DNA from 3 places in the Catenuloplanes niger genome. Region 1 is predicted to be linked to each of the others. Evidence: riboswitches for the same ligand, from Rfam matches in the RefSeq annotation. Region 1 holds a riboswitch; each other region holds the start of a gene.
What was found. A riboswitch is a leader RNA that binds a small molecule or an ion and turns the genes downstream of it on or off. The one in region 1 is predicted to bind cyclic di-AMP.
Positions count from the first base shown of each region.

Region 1 (5,563 bases):
CTCCGCCGGCATCATGCGCGCGCGGTACGGGCTGGAGGACGGTCGCGAGCACTCGCTGACCGAGGTGGCCTCGCGGTTCTCGCTCTCCCGGGAGCGGATCCGCCAGCTGGAGATCCAGGCGCTCGGCCGGCTGCGTGAGCTGGCCCGCGCGGAGGGCCTCCAGGCGGCATAACGACATTCCCCCACGAACCCCTCGGTGGTACGAACGAACCGGCCGGTCCCGACGCGGGACCGGCCGTTGCGTTTGTCACTGTGACGGCTTCATGTCGCGACAGCCACCGCGTCGGCGATGGGCAGGGCGGCACGGGATGGGTATGGTCGCCTGCGGGGTACGAAACCACAGCTCGGGGGAGGCGATGTGGCGCGCGGCGGCATCTTCTGTGTGGAGGGCCAGTGGCACCGGGACCTCTCCGAGCAAGGCTCCGTCATCCCCACGCTCGAGCTGCTGGAGCGTCTGCGCCGGATCCGGTTCATCTACCGGGACGTGGCCACGCCGGAGGAGCTGAGCTACTTCCTGGACCGGTGGCTGCTGAAGCAGTACAGCGACTACCGGGTGGGCTTCTTCGCGATGCACGGCGAGCCCGGCCGGCTCTGCCTCACCGACCGGGCCACGGTCGAGCTGGACGACGTGGCGGAGCAGCTGGCCGGCCGCTGCCAGGACAAGCGGCTCTACTTCGGGTCCTGCTCGGTGCTGAAGGCCTCGGACGCCACGCTGCTGGACTTCCTGGACGTCTCCGGGGCCGCGATGGTGTGCGGCTACACCCGCGAGGTGGACTGGGTCGACTCGGCCGCGTTCGAGACCGTGCTGCTGGACGTGCTGGCGAACGGCGCACTGGTGAACGCGGCGGAGAAGCGGATGGGCTCCGGGCCGTGGCGGGAGCTGGCGGCGTACCTGGGCTTCCGGATCGTCTACGCGAACGGGCGCACCTGGCGGCCCGGGACCCGGCCCCGGGTGCCGGCCCAGGCCACCGCGGCATGAAGAAGGGCGGGGATGGCTCCCCGCCCTCTTCCTGACCGACTCCGCTATCTGACTCTGCCGTACCCGACGATCGACATCATGTTGAGCGGCGCGATCGTGAGCACCTCGCCCGGTCTGGGCGCGTGGATCACCTTGCCGCCGCCGATCGCGATCGCGACGTGCGCGAGCCCGTTGTAGAAGACCAGGTCTCCCGGGACGACCTGGGAGGCCGATATCCGCGCGGTCGAGTTGTACTGCATGGCCGCGTTGTGCGGCAGCGACTTCCCGGCCTTCGCCCAGGCCGCCTTCACCAGGCCGGAGCAGTCGAAACCGGTCGGTCCCGCGGAGGCGTAGATGTAGGGCTTGCCGAGCTGGGCGTAGGCGAACTGCACCACGGCGCTCGACCCGGCGGGTGCGCTCGGCGCGGCACCGCCACCGCCGCTGTTGCTACCGCCGCCGCTGTTGCCGCCACCGTTGCTGACCGGCGCCGCGACTGCCTGCTCCTGCTCCCGGCCGTAGGCGGCCTTGCGCAGCGAGTACAGGTTCTTCAGCTCGCCCTCGATGCCGGCCTTGCGCTTGCCGGCCTCGTCCTTCTGCGCCTTCTGCTTCTTCTCGGCGGCGTCGAGCTTGGCCTTCTCCTCGACGTACCTCGCCTCGGTGGCCGTGTAGGCGGCGACCTCGTCGTTGCGCGCCTGGGCCAGCTGCTCGAGCACGCTGAGACCGGCCATCAGATCCTGGCTGTCGCTGAGCGTGAGCAGCGTGTTCGCGTCACTGAACCGCCCGGACTTGTAGGCGCGGTTGGCCAGTTGGCCGACGTTGGTGCTGGCCTCCTTGACCTCCTGCTCCAGCGTGGCGGTCTTCTCACTGAGTTCCTTGGCCGCCGCCTGGGTGGCCTTCAGTTCCTCATTGATCTTGTTGTAGGACTCGATCACGACCTCCAGCTCATGGGAGGCCTTGTCGATCTGCTTGGTGAGTTCGGCGCTTGACGGTTCGGCCAGGGCAGCGGAGGTCGGCGCGAGAACGCCGACCGCAACGGCCGCCAGCACGACAGCGCGCAGGATCGCACGCGAAGCTGACAACGGGGTGGACCCTTCTTCGCTGCCGCCTACCGGGTTAGCTGACGGATTCGGGCGAGAAGGACGCCCTACCGCGCGAGCGCGGATTCACCCCGGTGGGACTCTGTGGGTCCCCGGTTCGCCGCGACACCGGTCGAAGACCGCGTCGGGTGGGCCCGGCACGGCCGGCGATCGGCGCGCCTGGCACGAACGGTGCGGGGGAGCACCGACGGCCGAGGCCGGGCGATTCGGCGGCGCCGGGCTGGCGTCATTCCGGGGGGAGTGACTGAAGACCAGGTCCGGCCAACCCACGGTAACGACCATTTCGGAGGATCGAAAGGGTGACGGCGGTCATCTGTGGGCTTTCGCCGGTAATAGGGCAAATATCTAGATAGCTCAGAGTGAAGGAATGATTCCCTCAAGTAACCGCTCCGTGCAATTGCGGTGGGCAGTACCCGAAACGGGCCCTTTGCGTGTTTGGGCGAGTCTCAGGGACCTCGCCTCTCGGGCAAATGCGGAGAAATGCGCCGGGAAAACGGGTGCCGGGCCCTACCTGACGGGTGGAAATCTGCCACCTGGCAGATTGCCCTCTTCCCATTAGTGGCACGCGGTTGGGAGTATGGCTGTTAGGGAGGTCTCAGGGTTCTCCCGCAAGGGAAGCACCGTTACCCAGTGACTTTCTCGCAGCGCGGACTTTCTCGCAGTGCGCACTGACGCATCACGTGATCCTCGGAGTTCACGCCACGGAACTCCGGAGATCGTCTTTCCCCGGGGGCGGGGGAGCCAACGCGGCGAACGCGGTGTGGTGACCGGCGGCAACCGGAGACACCACATGCCGGATTCGACATCGTGCCGGTTCTCGACACTGTGCCGGTTCTCGACACTGTGCCGGTTTCTCGACACTGTGCCGGTTCTCGACATCATGCCGAATTCGGCACCGCGATCGCCGTAAACAAAAGACCAACTCCTAAAGAGCCGCAGGAGGACTCCGATGGAGAATAGCGCTCGTTACTCGCCGCGTTCAACCCGTCGCTACGCTTCTCCCGGTGCCGCACCGCGCAGCCGGGTCGCATTCGAGACGGCCGACGTCATCGTCACCCCGGAGTACTTCGAGGTCGCCGGCCGGCGCTGGCCGACCAGCGAGCTGGCCGGGCTGCGGACCGTGCGGGGCCCGTTCGACCAGCTCACGGTGCGTGCGGTCGCCACGTCCGGGGTGAGCCTGCTGGCGATCTTCGCGGCGCTCAGCTTCGGCAACGGCCTGCACGCGCTCGGCCCGGCGGCGTACGTCGTGATGGGCGCGGCCGCGTTCGTCCCGATGCTGCTCGGGGTGGTCGGGAATCGCACCCGGCCGCGCGTCTACGAGCTCTGGGGCGATTACCAGGGCATGTCGGTGCGCCTCTTCGTCAGCGACAGCGAGAGGCAGTACGGCCAGATCTCCCGCGCACTGGTGCGCGCACAGGAGATCGCCCGGCTCGGCGGCGTCCGTGCGCCGGTGTCGTCGATCAATCCGTACGGCATGTGAGTCGAAGTACCACGTCCGTGCCCACGTGACGATTGCGGACCGGGGTCTGGCGGGCACGACATGACCCCTTGAGATAGCCACACCGGAAAGTCATGGGCGCGCTTCCCCGGGCGCGCCCATGATCCGTTTCCTCAGCCGTCCTCGACGATTCCTTTGATCATGGCAAGCGACTCGGCCGGGTCCAGTGCCTTGTCCCGCAGCTCGTGAAAGACGTGCAGGTACGGCCGGACGTCCTCCGGCCGGTCGATGACCTCGTCGGTGACCGCGTTCTCCACGTACATGACGTCCGCGTCCTCCGGGTCCGGGAACTGCAGGATCGCGAACGGTGCCACCACCGGCGGCGGGCCCGCGCTGAACGGCAGCACCTGGATCGTGATGTGCGGCGCCGCGCTCAGCGACAGCAGATGGCTGAGCTGCTCGGGCGCCCGGTTCGGTGCGTGCGCGATGCGGTGCAGCACGGCCTCGTCGATGATCGCGGTGATCCGCGGCGGGCGCGACTTGTTCAGGATCTCCTGCTGACGGCGCAGCCGGACGGTGATCTCCTCGTCGGTCGGCCGCACCGAGGTGCCGCCGGCCGCGAAGTCACGGGTCTGCAGCAGCGTGGGCAACGTGGTCGGCGCGAAGTAGAGCACCTCGACACTCTCGTCCTCGAGCCCGATGTACGCGTAGTAGGACGGGTTGACCCGGTCGCGCAGCGTCGACCACCAGGTGCGCAGCCGGGAGTTGCGGGCCAGCGAGAGGATCTCCTCCACCCGCTCCGGCTCGGTGATGCCGTACAGCCCGGTCAGCGCGCGGGCGTCGATGGTCGAGATCCCGACCGTGCCCGCCTCGATCCGGATCACCTTGGACAGCGACCAGTCCATCGCGGTCGCCACCTCGGCACGGGTCTTGCCGGCCGACTCCCGGGCCGCCTTCAGCGCCTGGCTCAGCCGCCGCCGGCCCGTCGAGGGGCCCTGCCGCGCCGTCGGCGCCCGTTTCGCCGGTCGTGCTCCGTGGTCGGGGTCTTCGCTCTGATCGTGTGTCATCGCGGGGCCGCACCTGACTCAAGGGGTGGTCAGACCATCTGGGTGACCATTTTGTTGATCATTTCGAGGGACTCGCTGGGGTTGAGAGCGAGATTCTGCAGTCGGGCGAAGGTCTGCCGGTAGGTCTCGACCTCGGCGGGCTGGTCGACCAGCGCGACGGTCGGCGTCGACTCGATATAGACGACGTCCGGCGTGCCGGCCTCGAAGGAGAGCAGGTTGAACTGCCCGGTGGCGCCGTAGCTCTCCGCCGTGAACGGCAGGATCTGCAGCGTGACGTGGTCTTTCAGGCCCTCCGCGCGCAGCCGTTCCAGCTGCTCGCGGAGCACCTCGGTGCCGCCGATGTGCCGGTGCAGATTCGCCTCGTCCAGGATCACCTGCAGCGTCGGCGGGACCGGCCGGGAGAACAGCTCCTCCTGGCGGCGCAGGCGCAGGCCGACCCGGACGGTCACGTCCTCCGGCTCCACCTGGGACGGCACGGCGGCGCTGATGTAAGCCCGCGCGTACGACTCGGTCTGCAGCAGGCCGGGCATGCCGATCGGCTGGAAGACACGCAGCGTGGCCGCCTCCGCCTCCAGGCCGACGTAGTCGTAGTACGCGCGCTCGCGCTCGAAGATCTCGCGGTACTGCACCCACCAGCCGCGCTGCCGGGCCAGCCGGGCGAGCGCGAGCAGCTCCGCGACCGTGCCCGGATCGTCCACCCGGTAGTGCTGGAGCAGGGCCTTCAGGTCGTTCGTCGAGATCGAGACGGTGCCGGCCTCGATCCGGATCAATTTCGACAGCGACCAGTCCATCGCCTCGGCGGCCTGCTCCTGCGTCAGGCCGGCCGCGTCGCGCGCCGCGCGCAGCCGGGCCCGGAGCTGCCGCCGGCCGCCCGAAGGGCCGTGGGCGGTGGACATGGCGCCTCCTTGCGCTCACGGGCACGTCGCCCGCTGTGACGGCCGATACTCTACGGCCGTCCGGGCGGTGCCCTCTCGGGCACCGGCTTGTCGGTGCCACCTGGCAG
Region 1 covers NZ_JAVDYC010000001.1:2,816,392-2,821,954, reverse strand. The annotation lists gene J2S44_RS12130 (sigma-70 family RNA polymerase sigma factor) at 1-172, shown strand, start outside; gene J2S44_RS12125 (DUF6642 family protein) at 359-979, shown strand; gene J2S44_RS12120 (C40 family peptidase) at 1,024-2,037, opposite strand; cyclic di-AMP (ydaO/yuaA leader) riboswitch at 2,046-2,176, opposite strand; gene J2S44_RS12115 (DUF6232 family protein) at 3,005-3,535, shown strand; gene J2S44_RS12110 (helix-turn-helix domain-containing protein) at 3,667-4,560, opposite strand; gene J2S44_RS12105 (helix-turn-helix domain-containing protein) at 4,590-5,456, opposite strand.

Region 2 (4,455 bases), 1.6 Mb from region 1:
ATCCATTCCGGTCCGGCAGACCTCTCACCCCCCTCGGAGGCGAGCCCCGGTGACGCCAAGGCTCTCGTTGCGTCCCCATCGCGTGGTCACCCGCGCATTCCTCTCGGCCGGCGCGGCTGTCCTGTTCAGCCTGACGCTGTTGTCCGCCCCCGCTCACGCTGAGCCCACCCTCGCGCAGATCGAGGCTCAGATGGACGAGAAGTGGGCCGAGCTCGAGCCGATGATCGAGGAGCACAACAAGGTCCGCAGCGACCTCAAGGGCAACCAGAAGAAGCGGTCCGAGCTCGAAGCGAAGATGAAGCCGCTCAACGACCAGATGCAGGTCGCGATCGACAAGGTCGGTGTGATCGCCAACCGGTCGTACCGGGAGGGCCCCGCCTCCGGCCTCAACTCGATCCTGCGGACCAGCTCGCCGACCGCGCTGACGGACCAGCTCGTCTACCTGGACCGGCTGGCCGCGGGCGAGCGCGCGGACATCCAGGCCGTGGCCGAGGCCCGCACCGAGATGGACAAGCAGAAGGCCGAGCTGGACAAGATCGTCTCCGAGCAGGAGAAGCGGGAGAAGGAACTCGCGACCAAGAAGACCGCGGTCGAGAAGGAGATCAAGGAGCTCGAGAAGCTGCAGGAGGAGGCGTACGGTTCGGTGGCCAACGTCCCGAGCAGCGGCAGCACCTCCGGTGGCGGCTCCTGTTCGGCCAGCGGCGCGAGCGGTGCGGCCGCGGTCGTCGTGGCGACCGCCTGCGCGCAGCTCGGCAAGCCGTACGTCTTCGGTGCGGCCGGCCCCGGCTCGTTCGACTGCTCCGGCCTGGTCGCCTTCGCCCACAGCGCGGCCGGCGTCGGCCTCCCGCACAGCACCGTCTCCCAGTGGAACATGGGTACGGCGGTGAGCGGGTCCGAGGCGCGCGCGGGTGACGTGGTGTTCTTCAACAGCAGCCTCAGCCACGACGGCATCTACCTGGGTGGCGGCATGATGGTGCACGCGCCGCAGCCGGGCATGTCGGTCGAGGTGCTCAGCATCAACGTGATGCCGGTGGTCGGCTTCCGCCGCTACGTCTGACGTCGCACTTCACGGGCAGGAGCCCGCACCGGACGTACCGGTGCGGGCTCCTGCTTTTGCATGATTTTGCCGTGGGCTCCGGTGGGTGGGCCGGGTGCCGCAACCCGCAATACCCACAATGGGGGAATGTCCGAAAAAAGCCGTATGCCGGGAAAGCTGACGGGCCGGGTGGCTGCGGTCGCCGTGGGGGGTGCGGTGCTCGCACTGCTCACCGGCGCGATAGTGGTCTCCGGTGGAGAACCCACCCCGTCCGTCCCCACTCCCGCCCCGTCCTCCGCTTCCCCCTCCGCCGCCCCCACGCTGTCCGCCTACGCCGCCCCCACGCTGTCCGCCTACGCCGCGGAACCGTTTGTCGACGACGGCGGGATCGAGGTGGTCCCGCCGGCCGACGAGCCGGCCCCGACCGAGGTGGCCCGGGTCGCGCCGCGGCCGGTCACGGTGCGGTACACATTCGACGGCGGGGCCGGCCGGCAGTTCCTGGACGTCACCGGCCGGTACGGCATGCGGGCGCGCACCGCGGCCGGCGGCGCGCTCCGCCTCACCCGGCACGGCGGTGGCTGGGCCGCCACGTTCCCGGCCCGCTGCACCGCGCTGCCGCAGAACTGCCCGCGCGCGATCCTGGAGGGCGGCGACCCGGTCACGCTCAACCCCGGAACCCGCCGCCTGCGGTACGGCGCGTCCGTGCTGATGCGGCCCACGGACACCGCCGACGGCGCGAACGTGGTGCAGAAGGGCTTCTCGGTCGGCGGCGGCACCCAGTACAAGCTGCAGGTCGACGGGCTGGACGGTCGGCCCAGCTGCGTGGTGGCCAGCCCGGCCCGCATCTACCGGGTGGTCGCGCCGGTCCGGGTGGCCGACGGGCGCTGGCATGCGGTCGGATGCGTGCGCAACGGCGGCGCGCTGTCGATCAACGTGGACGGTGTGGCGCGCGGGACGACGAAGCTGCCGGCCCGGCTGTCCATCGCGAATACCGAGCCGCTGCGAATCGGCGGCAAGAGCGTGACCGCCAACAACGATCAATATGCCGGCCAGGTCGACGATGTATATGTGACGATCAATTGACGGACAGTTGCATAACGTACGGCTACCACCCTTTTACGCACCGATTTTTGGGGTAGATCCGCTTGCGGTGTCCGTTTTGCCTCTCTAATCTTGGGGTTCGCCGGGCTCGATGACGCGCGACCATCAGCGGTCGCCGCGAGCCTGACACCGCCGAATCATCCACGCGATGAACCGGGGACCCAAGCAGCACTCGGGGTGAATCCGCCGGCCACGGCCGGCGGTAGGGCGATGACCCTGTGGTGGGCGCTACTGCACCGGCCCTCACCCGCCCGAACCCGTCAGCTAACCCGGTAGGCGGTCAGGGACACAAGGGAGCACACACTTCGGTGGCAGGCATTGCCGCACTCCGAAACCGGTCCGTCGTCGTCGGCGCGATGTGTGCGCTGACCACCGCCCTGGTGGTCACGCTCGGCGGCACCGCCGCCCACGCGGAGCCGAGCGTGGCCGAGGTGGAGAAGCAGATCGACGAGGCGTGGACCCAGCTCGAGCCCACGGTCGAGAAGCACAACTCCACCCGCCAGGAGCTGCAGAAGAAAAAGAAGCAGGCCGAGGTGCTCGGCGCCAAGATCCAGCCGTTGCAGGCCGAGGTCGACCTGGTCATGGGCCGGGTCGGCCTGCTCGCGGCCGAGGAGTACAAGACCGGCCCGGTCAGCACGCTCGGCTCGATCCTGGTGACCGGCTCGCCGACCACGCTCACCAACCAGCTCGAGATCCTCGATCACTTCGCCCGCACGCAGGGCCGGGAGATCGCCGAGGTCGTCGCGCTGAAGGAGCAGCTGGAGGCCGAGAAGGCGCCGCTCGACGCGCTCGTCGCCGACCTCACCAAGCAGGAGGCGGAACTCGCCACGAAGACCAAGGAGATCAACTCCGAGGTCGAGGAGCTGCAGAAGCTCCGGCTCCAGATCTACGGCAACGGTGGCGGCGGCGAACTGGCCCCGGCACCCTGCCCCTACGAGTACCCCGGCGGCAAGCGCGGTGTCGTGATCAAGTTTGCCTGCGCGCAGATCGGCTCGCCGTACGTCTGGGGCGCGGCCGGCCCGGACGCCTACGACTGCTCCGGCCTGATGCTGGCGGCGTACAACCAGGTCGGCATCTCGTTCCCGCACAACGCGGCCGCGCAGCGCGGACTGATGCGATCGGTGAGCCGCACCGAGCTGCAGCCGGGCGACTTCGTCTTCTACCGTGCCGACCTCAGCCACGTCGGCATGTACGCCGGTGACGGGTGGGTGGTGCACGCACCGAACCCCGCGGAGCCGGTGCGGATGATGAAGATCGACGCGATGCCGGTGCACAGCTTCGGCAGCCCGCTCTAGGTTCCCTTCGTTGAAAGGCCGCCCCTCGGGGCGGCCTTTCTCATGCCGTGGGCCAGGTGCGCCAGTTACGCCACGCGCGGCTCGGCGTCGGGCCGCGCTGGCCCTGGTAGCGGGAGCCGTAGACCTCCGAGCCGTACGGGTGCTCGGCCGGCGACGACAGCCGGAAGATGCAGAGCTGCCCGATCTTCATGCCCGGCCAGAGCGTGATCGGCAGGTTCGCCACGTTCGACAGCTCCAGCGTCACGTGCCCGGTGAACCCCGGGTCGATGAACCCGGCCGTGGAGTGCGTCAGCAGACCCAGCCGGCCCAGGCTGCTCTTGCCCTCCAGCCGGCCCGCCAGCTGATCGCCCAGCGAGATCACCTCCAGCGTGGAGGCGAGCACGAACTCGCCCGGGTGAAGCACGAACGGCTGACCCGCCGGCACCTCGACCTCGGACGTCAGGTCGTCCTGCTGCACCGCGGGGTCGATGTGCGTGTACAGGTGGTTGTTGAAGACACGAAACAGCCGATCGAGCCGCACGTCGATGCTGGACGGCTGGACCAGCGCGGCCTCGAACGGATCGAGGGCGAGCGTGCCGGCCTTGATCTCGGCGACAAGGTCCCGGTCGGAGAGCAGCATCCGGACACACTATCGTTCACGCTGGCCGTTCGAACGTGTGTTCGAGTAGGATCGTCACATGGCTACCTGGACCGTTTTCGCCACCTCACAGCCCGGTTTGGCCGCCGCCATCCGCACCCTCATGCAGCAATACGGTCCGGGCCTCGGCTACCTCGCCACCGTCCGCTCCGACGGCGGCCCCCGCGTCCACCCCGTCTCCCCGGTCATCACCGACGAAGGCCTCTTCTGCTTCATCGTCGACTCCCCCAAACGCCGCGACCTCGACCGCGACGGCCGCTACGCGCTGCACAGCTTCCCGCCCGAGGACAGCGACGACGAGGCCTACCTCGCCGGCCACGCCCACCCGGTCACCGACCTCGCCCGCATCACCCGCCTCGCCGGCGACCTCCGCGCCGAACCCCACG
Region 2 covers NZ_JAVDYC010000001.1:4,402,008-4,406,462, forward strand. The annotation lists gene J2S44_RS19410 (C40 family peptidase) at 191-1,057, shown strand; gene J2S44_RS19415 (LamG domain-containing protein) at 1,226-2,119, shown strand; cyclic di-AMP (ydaO/yuaA leader) riboswitch at 2,258-2,431, shown strand; gene J2S44_RS19420 (C40 family peptidase) at 2,446-3,432, shown strand; gene dcd (dCTP deaminase) at 3,473-4,051, opposite strand; gene J2S44_RS19430 (pyridoxamine 5'-phosphate oxidase family protein) at 4,110-4,455, shown strand, end outside.
Region 2: linked by a shared signal. The riboswitch ahead of J2S44_RS19420 (C40 family peptidase) and the one ahead of J2S44_RS12120 (C40 family peptidase) in region 1 are both predicted to bind cyclic di-AMP.

Region 3 (5,563 bases), 720 kb from region 1:
CGAACGCGGCCGCGACCGCCAGCGCCGTGGCCGCGTTGCCGAGGTTGACCCGGCCGGGCAACTGCAGCCGGATCAGGTGCCAGGCGCCGGACGGATCCAGCACGCCGTCGTCCTCGACCACCCACTGCGGCGCGGGCCGGCGCAGCGGGCAGCCGGTGCACCACCACTGACCGTCCTGGCGCTCGATGGTGGAGCCGCACTCCGGGCACACCCAGGAGTCGTCCTGCCAGCGCTGGCCGGCGCTGAACCAGCTGACCGTGGGGGAGTTGCCGGCCGCCCAGACGATCATCGGGTCGTCCGCGTTGCCGACGATCGCGACCTCGGGGTGCTTGGCCAGCGTGGTGCGCCAGAGCTGGGCCATCATCGCCACCTCCTTGGCCCGGTCCAGCTGGTCCCGGGAGAGGTTGAGCAGCGCGATGACCCGGGGCCGGGTCTCCTCGATCACCTGGGGCAGGTAGTGCTCGTCCACCTCCAGCACCGCGTACGGCGTGTCGCCGGCCTTGGCCAGCGCGGAGGTGTGCCCGGTGGGCATGTTGGCGCCGAACGAGTTGGTCGCCACCGGGCCGAGAACGCCCAGCGCGGCCGCGGTCAGCCGGGTGGTGGTGGTCTTTCCGTTGGTGCCGGAGACCAGCGCGATGGCGCGGCCGGCGGCGAGGTGCTCGAGCAGGTCGGGATCGATCTTCAGACCGATCCAGCCACCGATCACGGACCCGTCGCCCCGCCCAGCCGCGCGGGAGAGCGCGGCGGCGGTGCGGGAGACCTGGGTCGCGACCTTGGCGCGGAGGGGCATGTTGCCTTGCGTCACCCGAGCGAGGTTACCGGACCGCGACCGCCGCACCATCGGCTCGTTCGGCCCCTTGCGGCCTGCCCGGTAGTACCTGTTGGGCACGCTGGCGTTATCCGCGGTGTGACCCTCGCCGGTGTGGGAAGCTTCACCGCGTTCGATATACGCAGAGTGATCAAGCGGGTCCGTGTGGTGCCGGAATATCGGGCACCCGACACGTCGGGGTCGAGGGCCGGGCATGCCAACCTCGGAGCGTGATCGGTCGATGGCCGGGGCGTGCTCCCGAGATCCGCTACAAACGATGAGCCGGTGCGCGATCCGCTCGCCGGCCGCGCCGACCGCGGGACACGCCGAACCCTGCCCGTCCCGGGCGACGCGACATTCCACCCAGCACATGGCATCGAGGGCAGGGACGGGGGAACCACCCGAAATCCGTACGACGGCTCGCTCGGCGGGCCTTGGGGTGAAGCCCGGCATCGCGCCGGGCCGGGCATCTTCGGCGCCCGAACCCGACAGCTAACCCCGCAGGCGCGCCGGAAGGAAACCTTTCGTGTCAGCGCACTCTCCGGTCCGGCCTGAGCGTCTCCGACAGCAGCCGGCCCGGCGCTTCACCCTGCCCGTGCGCGCCGCCCTGGCGGCCCTGGTCGGTCTCTGCGTCGCCGCGGGTCAACTGGCCGCTCCGGCACCCGCGGCCGCCGCGCCCGCGTCCGGGGCCGCCGCCGCGGTCGTGGCGCTCGCCAAGAGCCTCTCCGGCAAGCGGTACCGGGCCGGCGGTGCGAGCCCGAGCGGCTTCGACTGCTCCGGCTTCACGATGTACGTCTATCGCGAGGCGGCCGGGAAGAGGCTGCCGCACAACGCGAACCGCCAGCAGCGCGCCGGTGTCGCCGTGCCGAGGTCGCAGGCCCGGCCGGGAGACCTGCTGATCTTCCGCAAGGGCGCGCACGGCTACCACGCCGCGATCTACGCGGGCGGCGGCTACATGTACGACGCGCCCCGGCCGGGCGTCCGGGTGGGCAAGCACAAGATCTGGTCCCGCGCCTACGTGGTCCGCCGGGTCGTCTGATCCGCCGTGGTGAAGGGCTCCGCCGATGTCCGGCGGGGCCCTTCTCGTGTTTCACAGGGCACTGGCAGCCGGTCCGCAGGCGTCGCACAGCGCCCACGCACGGAGATCATCTCGCCACCCCACGTGTGCGCCCAATCCCTCCACTTCCCTCCACGCAATCGTCCGCACGCCTGCACGGCACGGGAAAACCACCCGAAAAATGCCGATAAAAGGTGCGCGAAGCGCGTCGATCCGAACGGATGTCGGAAAGCAGACGGCCCCGGAGGGCCAAAGCCCTCCACCTCGGGCAACCCTTTGTGACGTGCTGTTTTGCACTCCCGCACCCCTTGACTAGGCGCCGTTTCCGGTTGCGGGTGGAGGGAAGTGGAGTAAAGTGGGGCCACATGGCGGGGTCGTGGAGAGCCCGCCGGCCCGAGTGATCAGCGGCACCGCGAATGCCGCCGGCAAGGGCGAGGGGGTGACGCCGCGATGTTTCTCGGCACGCACACTCCGCGCCTGGACGACAAGGGCCGGCTGATCCTCCCGGCCAAGTTCCGGGACGAGCTGGCGGGAGGTGTCGTGATCACCAAAGGGCAGGAGCGCTGCCTCTACGTCTTCCCGATGCCCGAGTTCCAGCGGATCTCGGAGGAGCTGCGGGCCGCACCGATGACGCACAAGGCGGCGCGGGCCTACAGCCGGGTCTTCTTCGCCAGCGCGCACGACGAGGTGCCGGACCGGCAGGGCCGGGTCACCATCCCGGTGCTGCTGCGGGAATACGCGCAGCTCGACCGCGAGCTCGTCGTGATCGGCGCCAGCACCCGGGTGGAGATCTGGGACAAGCAGGCCTGGGAGACGTATCTCGCGGAGAGCGAGGACGACTTCGCCGACATCGGGGAGGGGGTGCTGCCCGGCGGGCTGTAGTCGACGGGAAACCCGTACTGCGAGATCTCCAGCCGCTCGGCGCTCCTGGCACCCCTTCCCCGGTGTCAGGCGCGACGGTGGTGACGCCAAGAGGGCGGATGGGGATCTGGCGGTACGGTCTTCGTCGCACTGCTGGCGGGCATTGCGTGAAACGAATCGTCACCAGGTGATGGGGGTCGACATGGGGGTGCCCGAGCCGGAGCTCGTGGCCGCGGGTCGCGAGTGGCAGGCACGGGGCACGCATGTGCCCGTGCTGCTGGAGCGGTGCCTGGCACTGCTCGCCCCCGCGCTGGCCGGCGACTCGCCGGTCTATGTGGACACGACCCTGGGTCTCGGCGGGCACGCCGAGGCGATCCTGACCGCGAACCCACGGCTGACGCTGATCGGCCTGGACCGGGACACGGAGGCGCTGGAGCACTCGCGCCGCCGGCTGGACCGGTTCGCCGATCGCACCCACCTGGTGCACGCGGTCTCCAGCGAGCTGCCCGACGTGCTCGAGCGGCTCGGATACGAGCAGATCGACGGCGCTCTGTTCGACCTCGGCGTCTCCTCGTTGCAGCTCGACGCGCCCGATCGCGGGTTCGCCTACGCCCAGGACGCTCCGCTGGACATGCGGATGGACCAGGGCCGCGGCCTCACCGCGGAGGACGTCGTCAACGACTACGAACCGGGCGCGCTGGTACGGGTGCTGCGGGTGTACGGCGAGGAGAAGTTCGCCACCCGCATCGTCTCCGCGATCGTCCGGGAGCGGGGGCGCTCCCGGATCACGTCCACGGCCCGGCTCGCCGAGCTGGTGCGGGACTCGATCCCGGCCCCGGCGCGACGAACCGGTGGAAACCCAGCCAAAAGAACGTTTCAAGCACTGCGTATCGAGGTAAATGGCGAACTCGCCGCCCTCGAAGCGGCGTTACCGGCGGCTCTCGACGTGCTGGCACCGGGCGGACGAGTGGTCGTCATGTCCTACCAGTCACTCGAGGACCGCATCGTCAAGCAGGCGTTCGCGGCGCGAGCCCGGAGCACCGGACCGATCGACCTCCCGGTCGAGCTGCCCGGCACCGGGCCCACGCTGCGATTGATCACCCGAGGTGCGGAGCCGCCCACCGAGGAGGAGGTCGCGGAGAACCCGCGGGCCGCCTCGGTCAAGCTGCGCGCCGCGGAACGCATCGCCGGTGCGGACACCGGGACCGGACGCGAACGGTCCAGGAGGTCACGCCGGCCCGGCGCGGGGGCGCCGGAGTCGTCTTAGGACGGCGCAGGCGGCGGGGACCGGGCAGGGCCCCCGCCGTCGAAGGGGAACGACGGGACGAAGACATCAAGGGGGAGGGACATGAACGTCAACAAGCGCGACCGGGGCGACCTCGGCACCGGGCGCGAGACGGTGCAGCGCGCACCGCGGTCGGGGGGCCGGACCGCGGCGCAGTGGGCACCGGCCGAGGGCACGCCGCGATCCGGCGGCCAGGAGGCGATCGTCCGTGGCATCGGGGCCGGGCGGCGCGCGGAGCGACTCAACGGGGCACGCGGCCGGGGGGCCGCCGCACCGTCCGTTCCGGATCGTGACACCGCGGACCAGGGGGGTCCGCACCGCATCGAGCGGCTGAGCTCGCTGGAGCGCATCGAGCGGCGGGAGCGGGCCGCCGCGGCGGAGTCCGCCGCGCCGTCCACCGTCGACCGTCCGGCGCGCCGGACCCGCGACGACCGCCCGGCGCGGGACGACCGTGCGGCGCGGGACGACCGTGCCGTCCGGGACGACCGCTCCGCGCGCGGCGAGCGTGCCGTCCGGGACGAGCGCCCGGCACGGGACGAGCGCCCGGCGCGCGCCGAGCGTGACCTGCGGGTCGAGCGGATCGACCGGGCCGACCGGGCCACGGGCCGGGGCGCGGGTGGCTCCCGCACCGCCGGCTCCCGTGCCGCCGGCTCGCGCGGTCCGTCGCCGCGCGTCCAGGCCGGTGCGCCGGCCCGCCGGCCCGCCCGGGCGACACCGTCGTCCGAGCCGGTCGACCTGTCGGCGGCGCGGGGCCGCCGGTTCGAGACCGAGGGCAGCGCCGCCCTGCAGCCCGAGGAGATCCACGTCCTGGTGGAGCCGGCCGAGCCGGTGCACGAGGAGCCGCCGGCACCCCGGCTGCGCGTCACGCCGCCCCGGCCGGTGGCGGTGCCGCGCGCGCCGTTCATCGCCGGGATCCTGGTCACCGTGGTGGCGGGCGTGGTCGGCATCCTGCTGATCAACACGCAGACGAACCAGAACGCGTTCCGGCTGGACGAGCTGCAGAAGCAGCAGGCCGCGCTCGACGTGCAGCAGCAGGAGCTGGAGAAGCAGATCGAGGAGTACGAGTCCCCGAACTACCTGATCGCCCACGCGAAGAAGCTGGGGCTGGTCCAGGCGGAGGAGCCGGCCTTCATCGAGCTGCCGAACGGCAAGATCATCGGAGTGCCGAAGCCGGCCGGTGGCGAGCCCGCGATCACCAGCCAGGAGAGCGGACGGTAACGAGTGCCGCCACGGGATCAGCCTCCCGCCCGCCGCGGCCGGGGTGCGCGGGACGACCGCGACTCCGGCCGCGGCGGCGCGCGGGACCGGCGTCAGACGCGGGACACGGGGGACGACGGGCAGCCGTCGTCCCCCTCGTCGCGTGCGCACAGCAAGATGTCCGAGGCCCGCGCCTACACGCCGCGCGGGCGCACGGTCCGCGAGGGCATGCCGCGCCCGCAGCGGCCGGTCGAGGAGCCGCGCGCACGACGTACCCCCGCGGGGTCCGGTTCCGGCTCCGGCCGGACGAAGGGTGACCGGCCCGCGCTGCGGGTGCTCGACGGCGGCCGCCAGG
Region 3 covers NZ_JAVDYC010000001.1:2,099,915-2,105,477, reverse strand. The annotation lists gene J2S44_RS09090 (MurT ligase domain-containing protein) at 1-790, opposite strand, end outside; cyclic di-AMP (ydaO/yuaA leader) riboswitch at 1,159-1,329, shown strand; gene J2S44_RS09085 (C40 family peptidase) at 1,404-1,847, shown strand; gene mraZ (division/cell wall cluster transcriptional repressor MraZ) at 2,316-2,747, shown strand; gene rsmH (16S rRNA (cytosine(1402)-N(4))-methyltransferase RsmH) at 2,917-3,993, shown strand; gene ftsL (cell division protein FtsL) at 4,075-5,229, shown strand; gene J2S44_RS09065 (peptidoglycan D,D-transpeptidase FtsI family protein) at 5,233-5,563, shown strand, end outside.
Region 3: linked by a shared signal. The riboswitch ahead of J2S44_RS09085 (C40 family peptidase) and the one ahead of J2S44_RS12120 (C40 family peptidase) in region 1 are both predicted to bind cyclic di-AMP.